3 regions of the Streptomyces sp. NPDC085460 genome follow, and region 1 is predicted to be linked to each of the others. Evidence: riboswitches for the same ligand, from Rfam matches in the RefSeq annotation. Region 1 holds a riboswitch; each other region holds the start of a gene.

Region 1 (3,469 bases):
TCGGCTCGGGCTCGGGGAAGTACGACATCTCGATGATGGGCCCCAACCGCTTCCTGCGCCGTTTCATCGGCGACGCCTCCAAGGCGGGCAAGGCCATCGAGACGGCGGCCCGCTACGCCGTCGAACCGGGCACCGGGAAGACGGCGATCTGGTTCCGGCTGACCAACACGTCCGCGGGCCCGGTCACGTTCACCATTCGCTCGAACGCCTACCGGGCGGACGGCCCGTGGACGTACACCGTGCCCGCCGGGTCCTCGCACGAGGACTGGTTCAACGCGGTGGCCTACGCGGACGGCTGGTACGACTTCACGATCCTGGCCGACATCGACGGCACCTGGTCGCGCCGGTACACCGGCCACATCGAGACCGGCGCGCCCAGCGTCACCGGCTGAACGTCCCGCGCGGCCCTCACCTCCCGGCCAGGGCCGCGCGCCGGATCGTGGCGTCGACGAGGGCGAGCGCGTCCTCCGCGGTGCGGCCCGGCGCGCGGTTCCAGGGGCCGATCAGGCCGTGCCACCCCCGGGACCGCAGCTCGGTCATGACCCAGGCGCCGGCCTCGTTCATGGTGGACGCGCTGCCGTGGCCCAGCCGGTGGGCGGCGAGCATGGCGCCGCAGAGACACCGGGCACCGCGCGCGTCGCGCAGCTTGTACGGGGTGTTCTGCCAGCCCCACTCGGTCAGGACCCGGCGCGCGTACGCCAGGTGGACGGAGGGGAGTACGTCGGGGCGGCCGATCCGCCGCCACACGTGCAGCCGGTCCGGCAGCGCCGCCCCGATCCGGCCGGGCAGGGGGCGCTCGGCGGGCGGGGCCGGCGGCAGCGCGTCGAGGGCGTCGAGCGCGTCGGCGACGAGCCGCTCGACGGGGACGGAGAGGAGGCCCCGCCACGCCTCGGGGGCGGGCTCCGGCCGGACCGGGGCGGGCGCGAGCAGCCGCTCCCATGCGGCGCTCTCGTAGAGCCGGGCCGCCTCACGATCGAGGGCGTCGAGGTCGAGGACACCGGGGGCCAGGGCGTCGAGGGCGTCGAGGTCGAGGGCGTCGGGGGCGAGGTCGAGGGCCTCGGGGGCGAGGTCGAGGGCCTCGGGGGCGAGGTCGAGGGCGTCGGGGGCGGGGGCGGTGGCCGGCCGGGCGGGGCGCGACGGAGCGGGAAGCGGCATTCCCACATCATTAGCGCCGAATGTCGGGTTTGCCACTTATGAACCGCAGCTCGCGTGTCGCCCGTCACGACGCACCAGGAGCATTACCGCGCACAATTCCGCGAACAGAACAAGGCGCCCTATTCGGGCATTACGCACCCAGTGACGCGACTCACTTTTCCGGCGCCGCCATCGGGGCAACCCCTCTCACGAGCCGTGCGGGGCAAGGGATTCCGAACCGGCACCCGGCGCGCTCGATCTTGCATTCCGACTCGTCGATCTTTACCTCCGCTTTTCCCGCGTATTCGCGTCTTGTTTCCCGCCGCATTTCTCGCCTACGGTCACCTCCACTCAGGCGGATCGCCGAATCCTGCCACCGCCTGAAAGACCTCCCATTTCACCCGACGGCAGGAGCGGGGGACCCACCACACCGCCGGTCCGGCCAGCCGGAGCGGCTCGGGGTGAAGCCGCGTGCGCGCGGCCGGACACCTCCCGTCCGAACCCGACAGCTCACCTCGCAGGCGCCGGAGAGGAAACCGTCATGGCCGCTCACGGCAAGCACCGCCGCCCCCGACGCCGTCCCGTCTCCCGAGGTCTCGCCTTCGCGGGAACCGGTGGAGTCGCCCTGGCCCTGCCCCTGGTCGTGCCCGCCACGGCCGGCGCCCAGCCCGTCGCGCAGCCGGCCGCCCCGGCCGCCTCCGTCGCCGCCCCGGCCGTACGGGCCGCCGCGCCCGCGCAGGTACCCGCCGCGCCCGCCGCCACTCGGGCGTACACCGTCGTGAAGGGCGACTCGCTTTCCCTGATCGCCCACCGAAAGGGAATTCAGGGCGGCTGGAAGTCGCTTTACCAGGCGAACAGGACGGCCGTGGGTGACAATCCGTCACTCATTCACCCTGGTCTCGAACTGACGATTCGTCGGCATTCCGCCGAGGCCGCCCCCGCCCCGGAGCGGGCGGCCGGCAAGAGCGCCGCCAAGACCGCCTCCAAGGCCGGCGCCAAGCCCGCCTCGGCCGGTTCGGCCGAACGGGCGAGCCGCTCCTCCGCCCGCGCGGCGGCCCCGGCCGTCCAGGCCAAGGCCCAGCCGGCCGCCGCCAAGGCCGCGCCCGCCGCCGCCCAGTACGCCGAGAACCTCGACGGCTGGATCCGCGAGTCGCTGGACGTCATGGCCCGCTACGGCATCCCCGGCTCGTACGACGGCATCCTCCGCAACGTCATGCGCGAGTCCTCCGGCAACCCCCGCGCCGTCAACCTCTGGGACTCGAACGCCGCCAAGGGCACGCCCTCCAAGGGCCTGCTCCAGGTCATCGACCCGACCTTCGCGGCGTACCACGTGCCGGGCACCTCGCTCGACCCGTACGACCCCGTCGCCAACATCACCGCCGCCTGCAACTACGCGGCCGACCGGTACGGCTCGATCGACAACGTCAACGGCCCCTACTGATCGGCCCCGCCGTTCACCGTTCACCGTCCGGCGCCGGCCGCGGGGCCGTTCACCGTCCCGCCGCCTCCGCTCCGAAGCGGCCGGTGAACCAGGCGGCCGCCAGTGCCGCCACCTCCTCCAGGGCCCCGGGCTCCTCGAAGAGGTGGCCGGCGCCCGGCACGACCTCGATCCGGCTCTCGCAGTGCAGCAGCGCCTCGGCCCGCCGGTTGAGGTCCAGGACGAGCTCGTCGCTCCCGCCGACGATCAGCAGCGTCGGCGCCCGGACGGCGGCGAGCCGCTCCTCCGCGAGGTCGGGCCGGCCGCCCCGGGACACCACGGCGGCCACGTCGTCCCCCGGTGCCGCCGCCGCCCACAGCGCGGCCGCCGCGCCCGTGCTCGCGCCGAAGTAGCCCCGGGGCAGAGCCTCGGCCTCGGGCCGCGCCGCCGTCCAGGCGGAGGCCCGGGCCAGCCGTCCGGCGAGGAGCGGGGTGTCGAAGACCCGCGACCGGTCGGCCGCCTCGGTCTCGGTGAGCAGGTCGAAGAGGAGCGTGCCGAGCCCCGCCCGGTTCAGGGCGGCGGCCACCGCCCGGTTCCGGGGACTGTGCCGCCCGCTGCCGCTGCCGTGCGCGAAGAGCACCAGCCCGGCGGCCCCGTCGGGCAGCGCCAGATCGCCCGGCAGCTCCGGGCCCTCGCCCGGGATCCGCACGGCGGTGTGCCGGACCACCGGGCCGCGCGCCGCCCGGCTCCGGTCGAGCCGGGCCACCACCTCGGCGTCCGGCGTCTGGTCGAAGTCCCGGTAGAACTGCCCGACGGCGGCGAACCCCTGGGGAGTGTGCACGGCGACCGTCTCGTCCGCCTCGCCCCCGAGCCTCGCCGTCCAGCCGTACGGCGCCACGGGCACGGCGAGCACGATCC
Region 2 (3,469 bases), on a different contig from region 1:
CAGGGACTCCTCCGCGCCGGCCTTGATGGTGGGGGCGGAGAGGCCCTTGAGGCGGGAGTGGGCGCCGACCTTGGTGGCGACGACGATGTCGGAGCGGTTGCCCCGGGCGGCCAGCCAGCGGCCGATGATCGATTCGGACTCGCCGCCCTCGTTGCCCTCGACCCACTCCGAATAGACATCGGCGGTATCCACGAAGTTGCCGCCGGCCGCCGCGTAGGCGTCGAGGACGCCGAACGACCGCTCCTCGTCGGCGCTCCAGCCGAAGACGTTGCCCCCGAGGGCGAGCGGGAAGACATGCAGGTCGGAGGTGCCCAGCGGGCGCAGAGGTGACGTCATACGGACATCAACTCCGTGCACCGCCGGGCGTATTCCGATAGGGGAGCCTGAACCCCGACCGGAAGGCGGGCTCAGACCGTCAGGCCCTTGGACCGCAGCCACTCGGCCGGGTCGATGCCCGAGCCGTCCGGGGTGTGGACCTCCATGTGGAGGTGGGGCCCGGTGACGTTGCCGGTGGCGCCGACGCGGCCGATGGTCTCGCCGGTGGTGACGGTCTGGCCGGCGGCGACGGTCATGGAGGAGAGGTGGCAGTACCAGACCTCGGTGCCGTCCTCCAGCTGGAGGACGATCCGGTAGCCGTACGAGCCGGACCAGCCGGCCGAGGTGATGGTGCCGCCGTGCACCGCCTTGAGCGGGGTGCCGGTGGGGGCGGCGAAGTCGAGGCCCGTGTGGTAGCCGGAGGACCACATCGAACCGGACTGCATGTAGGTGGAGGTCAGGGTGTACGAGGAGAGCGGCATGGAGTAGCTGGCGGCCAGCTTGGCGAGCCGCTCGGCCTCGGCCTTCTCGGCGGCGATCCGCTCGGCCTCGGCCTTCTCCTTCGCGATCCGCTCCGCCTCCGCCTTGGCCTCCGCCCGGGCCTTCGCCTCGGCCTCGGCCTTCTCGGCGGCTTCCGCCTTGGCCTTGGCGTCCGCGGCGGCCTTCTCGGCGGCGGCCTTCTCGGCGGCCAGCTTCTCGGCGTCGACGGCGGCCTGCTGCTGCTGTTCGGCCTGCTGGAGGATGCGGGCGCGCAGGGCCTCGCCCGCGTCGGAGGCGGAGGCGGTGCGCTCCCCGGCCTCGGTGCCGGCGGCGGTGTCGGCCGGGGCGTTGTACGTGATCGAGGTGAGCGGCTTCGTGGCCGTGCCGCCCGCGGCGGCCACCAGGGTGTCCTCGACCGGGGCGGGGGCCGGCTCCTCGTCGCCGCCGGGCAGCAGGGCGCCGACGCCGGGCAGGTCGTGGGCGTCCGGCAGGCCGAGGTCGGGGAGGTCCGGGAGGGAGATCGCGACCGGGGGCTTCTCCTGCGCGGTGGCGAGGCCGCCCGCGCCGACGGCGGCGATGACGCCGACGCCGAGGACGGTGGAGGAGCGGGCGAAGTTGGAGCGCTGCTTCACGACCCGGTGCCGGCCGCCCGCGCGGCTCTCGGCGCGCAGGGAGCCCTCGGTCGGGTTCCACTCCCCGGGCGCGGGGGTGAAGGAGGGGGGGTCGTACGCGCCCGGCACTGTGCCGGCCGGGTCGTCCGCTCCGACGGCACCCGGGCCGCCGAAGGGCTCGAAGGGGGCACCGGGTACGGGGGTGTTGGACGCCACGGAGGCGCGCTCCTTTCCTTCCTTCTCGCCTACCGGGTTAGCTGACGGGTTCGGAGCAGGAAGGTCTCCTACGGGCGTTTTCGCACGGGGGGTGTGCGAGGGGCCCGATTCACCCCAAGGGATGGTTCCCCGGTTCCCTTTCGGGATTCGGCGTGTGCGCACGGAGCCGTCTCTTGCGACGGCTGGGACGACCGCGCTGCGTTATCGAACGTTAATAGACACGGCGGCCCTATTCCAAGCCGTTCCTCTTGATCATTCATTGAATTGGCAGGGATTCGCCCGAGTTGACCCCCGTTCAGCGAGGCCCGGCCAAACCCTCGGAATCTGACGTTGTGTCAATTGTTATCGCTGTGACACCTCGCGAGCACGCACGGTGACAGCGGCTCCGCTCAGCGCGCGGGCTCGGGCGGCACCACCGGCATCGTCCGCCTCCGCTCGGGCGCCCCCGCCGCCGGACGGCTCACCGCGAGCAGCGCCATGTCGTCCGTCGAACCGCCTCCGGTGTGCCGCCGCACGTCGTCCACGAGCGCGTCGAGCAGCTCCTCGGGCCCCGGGAAGACCGCCCCCGCGAGCCGGGCCGCCGGATCGTAGAAGACGCCGTACGCGTCCCGCGCCTCCGACAGCCCGTCCGTGTAGAAGAGCAGCGTCGCGCCCGGCGGGTACGGCCGCTCGTCGGCCCGGTCCGGCCAGACCGCCAACTCCCCCATCCCCAGGGGCAGCGCCGCCTCGGCCGGCTCGACCGTCTCCAGACGCCCGTCCCCGTACAGCAGCAGCGGAGGCGGATGCCCCCGGTTCACCACACGGACTCCGCCCCCCTCGTGCCGGACCTCCGCGAGCACAGCCGTCGTGAACCCCTCGAAGGCGTCGAGCCCTTCGCGCCGGGTCCCCTCCCGCGTGAGCGCCCGTTCGAGCCGCTGCGCCACCCCCTCCAGCGCCGCCTCCTGCTCGGCCGCCTCCCGGAAGGCGCCGATGACGACGGCCACCGCCTCCACCGCGTCCATCCCCTTGCCCCGCACGTCCCCGACCACGAGCCGCACCCCGTGCGGGGTGTCCTGCACCGCGAACAGATCGCCGCCGATGAACGCGTCCGCCTGCGCCGCCTCGTACCGGGCCGCGCACTGGAGCCCCGCGATCCGTTCCGCCGGCATGGGCAGCACCGCCCGCTGCGCCGCCTCCGCGATCACCCGCGCCGACGCCAGCCGCTCCCCGCTGCGCCGCACCACCAGGTTGATCAGCATCGCGAGCGCCGAGACGGTCACCACGGTCAGGGTCTCGGTGAGCGAGGGCACGTCGGACAGCGTGTCGTTGTACGCGTGCAGCCCGATCGAGGCCAGGATCGCCGCGATCCCGGTCAGCAGGGTCGTGAGCCGGGAGAAGAACGGCGCGGCGACCAGCGGGGCGGCGGAGAAGAGCGGCGCCGCCGTGTACGCCGCCGGGGTCGCCAGGTCGAAGAACACCCCGCCGACGATGATCAGCGGCGGCAGCGCCCGCAGGAACCTCCGGGCGGCCCCGTAGGGAGCGGACTGCGCCGGCGGCCCGCCGCCGTACGGCGTCCGGGGAGCGCCGGACCGGACCGCACGGCGGGGCTTCCCGCCCCGCCGCCGACCGCCCGCCGCTCCCCGAGGGTGTGTCACCGCGTACTCCTGCCCGGTCGCCGGCCCGCCGCCGGGCCCGGCGCCGCGCACCCTCCCAGGGTCCCCGCGACCGGCCCCGACGGCGACCGGCGGAGGGCCGACCGGGCGTACGACGCCGACCCCAGCGGAGCCGTGCCGTCAGCCCGTGGCGGTCAGAGGTTCCGCTCGGCCCAGATCGTCAGGGCGTCACGGACCAGGACCGCGGTGCCCTCG
Region 3 (3,469 bases), on a different contig from region 1:
GTCATCGCCCAGCTGCTGCACCTCGACCACGCCGAGCCCGGGCGGGACATCGCGCTGTACCTCAACTCCCCCGGCGGCTCCATGACCGCGATGACCGCGATCCACGACACGATGCGGAGCCTGGCGAGCGACGTGGAGACGACCTGCCTCGGCCAGGCCGGCTCCACGGCGGCGGTGCTCCTCGCCGCGGGCGCGCCCGGCAAGCGGATGATGCTGCCCGGCGCCCGGATCACCCTGCGCCAGCCCGTACTGGACGAGCCGTTCACCGGCCAGCCGTCCGACCTGGACCTCCAGGCGAGCGAACTGGACCGGCTGCGCGGTGTCATGACGCGACTGCTCGCCGCCTACACCGCCCACGACGAGGAGCGGGTCGCCGCCGACACCGACCGCCCGACCGTCCTCGACGCGCCCGCCGCACTGGCGTACGGCCTGGTCGACCACATCGTCAGCGACCGCCGGGCCGCCTCCGACCCGACCGCCCGGTGAGTCCGCGATGGTCCCGGAGCTTCCGCCGCTGCCCGCCCTGACGCGCGCCGAGGGGCAGTTCATCGACGCGTACCTCGAAGTCGTCGACCTCCTGGGGAAGATCAATCCATCCAGGACGACGCATACCTATGGAGCCCTGCGCGCCGCTCAAGCGCTGGCCGGCCGGGTCGACGCGCTTCGCGACGCTCTGACACTCATGCATATGCGGGGCGAGAGCGAGGTCCACGCCGAGACATTGGCCTGCGCGCTGCGGGTGTTGGACGGCGAGCGGCGGGCGGCGCGCGTCACCGTGCCCGAAACACGCGCGAGTTGACATTCCGACGTGTCGTGTCGAGCCCCGGACGGCCGACACGGGACGCAGAATCGATCCCCCGTTCGGCGTAGTCGCGGGATCGACAGGTGAAGCGGGCAAGTTGCGCAACAGGTGTACGCATTTGGCGGAATGGGACATTCCGACGCTGGTACGGGGCTCGTCGGCCAAACCTACGACGATCACGAAACCCACTTGTCCACCCGTATGGATCAGTCGTGAGGAGCCTCACATAACGCCGTTTCCACTCGGTTTTCGCCCGACCTGTGGGTCAAGATCCTCGACGACGACAAGCCCCCGCCACCCAGGCGGGGCGGTCCGGGCGGACGCCGAGTCCTGCCGCTGTCCCGGACGTCTGGTCGACAGGATTGGTTCGGCAGGAGTGGAGGACCCGAGCAGTACGGGTCGACCGCGCTGATTCCCCAGCGCGGCCGTCCCTTGGGGTGAAGCCGCAGCCGCGGCCGGGCATCTTCGCCTGCCCGAACCCGACAGGTCATCCTTCACAGGCGGCTGACGAAGGGTTGCGCATGACTGCGCAGATGCATGTCCCGTCCCTGCTGTCCCGGGCGGGAGCCGTCTCGGCTCTCACCCTCGCCGCCGTCGGCGGCACGCTCCTCGCACCCGGAGCGGCACCCGAGGCCCAGGCAGCCACCTCCCACGCGACGAAGGCACTGGGCGTCGCAGCCTCGAAGAAGGGCGCGCCCTACCGGTACGGCTCGACGGGACCCACCCGCTTCGACTGCTCCGGGCTCACGCTCTACGCGTACAAGAAGGCGGGCAAGTCGCTGCCCCGCACCGCGCAGCAGCAGTACAACAAGACCCGGCACATCTCCGCCTCCAGCCGGCAGAAGGGGGACCTCGTCTTCTTCCACTCGGGCGGCCGGGTCTATCACGTCGGGATCTACGCCGGCGGCGGCAAGATCTGGCATTCGCCCAAGACCGGCTCCTGGGTGAAGCTCGACAAGATCTGGTCCTCGAAGGTCTACTACGGGCGCGTGCGCTGACCCACCGGCGCCCGCGGTCGTCCCCGAGGTGCGGTGGCGCCGCCGCACCCCGCACCGCGGGCGCCGAGCACGTCCCCGCCCCACCGCGGGCTGCCCTAGGCATCTACCCAGTCCTTGCCTAGGATGCGGCGATGGCACTTGATCAAGCTCTCGTCGACGCCGCGGTCGCTCAACTGGACCGCCGCTGGCCCGCCGACGAGGCCGGCGGAGCCGCCGCCGTCCGCCTCGACGACGGCCGCATCCTGACGAGCGTCGGCTTCGACAACATCCACGGCAGCGTCACCCTGTGCCAGGAGACCGGAGCGTACTGCCAGGCGTACACCCTCGACCGCCGGGTGACCGCCTCCGTCTGCGTCTTCCGCGACCCGGAGGACGGCCGCTACGTCATCCTGCCCCCGTGCGGCATCTGCCAGGAGCGGCTCGCGCTCTGGGGCCCCGACGTCGAGGTCGGCGTACCCGACCCCGAGGACCCGGCCCGCTGGCTCTCCCGCAAGCTCATCGAGGTCAACCCGTACTACTGGGCCCCTCACTTCGCCGGCGGCGTGTGGCCCTCCACCAAGATGCACTCCGAATGAGCGGAGGCGTCGGACCGTGACGCGGGAGCCTCGGACCGTCGGGCGGGAGCCTCGGACCGTCGGGCGGAAGCGCGGGGCGCCTGGGCGGAAGTGACAGACCGTTCAGCAGGCGGGGACGGCGGCCGCGGCCCACGGCAGCGTGATCCACACGGTCTTCCCGCCCTCGGCGGTCGGCGTGACCGAGAGCCGGCCACCGGCCTCCGCCGCCAGGACCCGGATGATCGCCATGCCCCGCCCATTGTCCTGCTGGACGGCTGCAGGCAGCCGTCGCGGAAACCGCGGGTGGCTGTCGGTCACGCCGACCCTCAGCACCTCCTCGCGGTCGAGCCGCAGCTCGACGGTGAAGGTGGGCGACTGCCCAAAAGTGTGCTGCACCGCGTTGGTCGCGAGCTCCGAGACCATCAGCCGGATCGAGTCCGCCGGATCTCCCAGGTCATCCAGCCCCCAGCGGCCGAGCACGTCCGCCACGAACCTCCGCGCCGTGGCGACCGCGGCGGGATCGCTCGGCAGCGTGACGGATGCTTCCTGGTGATCTGCCATGGCGACGTCGTCCCTTTCCCGCCGGGGCCGTCGCCCCGGATCGCACTCGGCGTCAGCCTGTCACCGAACCCGGGCCGGGGTGGGGCGTTCTCCCAAGATATGCCCCGTTACGTCGCCCGAAGCGGTGAACTCTCGGCCACGGAGCCGCCCTTGGGCCGGACCGACCGAGCCCGCCGCCAGGACACCGGACACGGCCGGGGCACGGCACCCGGGTCAGCGCGCTCCGGCCGGCGCGGTCCGCACGATGGTCGCGACCGCCTGCTCGATCTGCGCGTCCGTGAGGTCGGCGCGGGCCGTCAGGCGCAGCCGCGAGATCCCGTCGGGCACCGACGGCGGTCGGAAGCACCCCACGGACAGGCCGTGTTCACGGCAGTCGGCCGCCCACCCCAGCGCCTCCTCCGGCCCCGGTGCACGGACCGACACCACGGCCGCGTCCGGCCGGGCCGAGGTGAATCCCGCCCCGGTGAGCTCACGGTGCAGGGTGGTCGCGACCGTACGCGCCCGCTCGGCGAGGCCCGGATCGGCCGCGATCAGCCGGAGGCTCTGGAGCGCCG

What was found. Region 1 has a riboswitch for cyclic di-AMP ahead of ACIGHB_RS20275 (transglycosylase SLT domain-containing protein). Riboswitches for the same ligand answer to the same signal wherever they lie in the genome.
Region 2: linked by a shared signal. The riboswitch ahead of ACIGHB_RS11045 (peptidoglycan DD-metalloendopeptidase family protein) and the one ahead of ACIGHB_RS20275 (transglycosylase SLT domain-containing protein) in region 1 are both predicted to bind cyclic di-AMP.
Region 3: linked by a shared signal. The riboswitch ahead of ACIGHB_RS13210 (C40 family peptidase) and the one ahead of ACIGHB_RS20275 (transglycosylase SLT domain-containing protein) in region 1 are both predicted to bind cyclic di-AMP.

What each region holds. Positions count from the first base shown of each region.
Region 1 is NZ_JBITTO010000007.1:314,429-317,897, forward strand. It holds gene ACIGHB_RS20265 (phosphocholine-specific phospholipase C) at 1-392, shown strand, start outside; gene ACIGHB_RS20270 (hypothetical protein) at 409-1,008, opposite strand; cyclic di-AMP (ydaO/yuaA leader) riboswitch at 1,486-1,671, shown strand; gene ACIGHB_RS20275 (transglycosylase SLT domain-containing protein) at 1,676-2,575, shown strand; gene ACIGHB_RS20280 (phosphoribosyltransferase family protein) at 2,625-3,469, opposite strand, start outside.
Region 2 is NZ_JBITTO010000003.1:687,715-691,183, reverse strand. It holds gene ACIGHB_RS11050 (aldo/keto reductase) at 1-336, opposite strand, end outside; gene ACIGHB_RS11045 (peptidoglycan DD-metalloendopeptidase family protein) at 408-1,622, opposite strand; cyclic di-AMP (ydaO/yuaA leader) riboswitch at 1,634-1,785, opposite strand; gene ACIGHB_RS11040 (PP2C family protein-serine/threonine phosphatase) at 2,012-3,115, opposite strand; gene ACIGHB_RS11035 (MerR family transcriptional regulator) at 3,409-3,469, opposite strand, start outside.
Region 3 is NZ_JBITTO010000004.1:467,936-471,404, forward strand. It holds gene ACIGHB_RS13200 (ATP-dependent Clp protease proteolytic subunit) at 1-486, shown strand, start outside; gene ACIGHB_RS13205 (hypothetical protein) at 494-799, shown strand; cyclic di-AMP (ydaO/yuaA leader) riboswitch at 1,114-1,320, shown strand; gene ACIGHB_RS13210 (C40 family peptidase) at 1,324-1,800, shown strand; gene ACIGHB_RS13215 (cytidine deaminase) at 1,932-2,375, shown strand; gene ACIGHB_RS13220 (ATP-binding protein) at 2,478-2,915, opposite strand; gene ACIGHB_RS13225 (8-amino-7-oxononanoate synthase) at 3,129-3,469, opposite strand, start outside.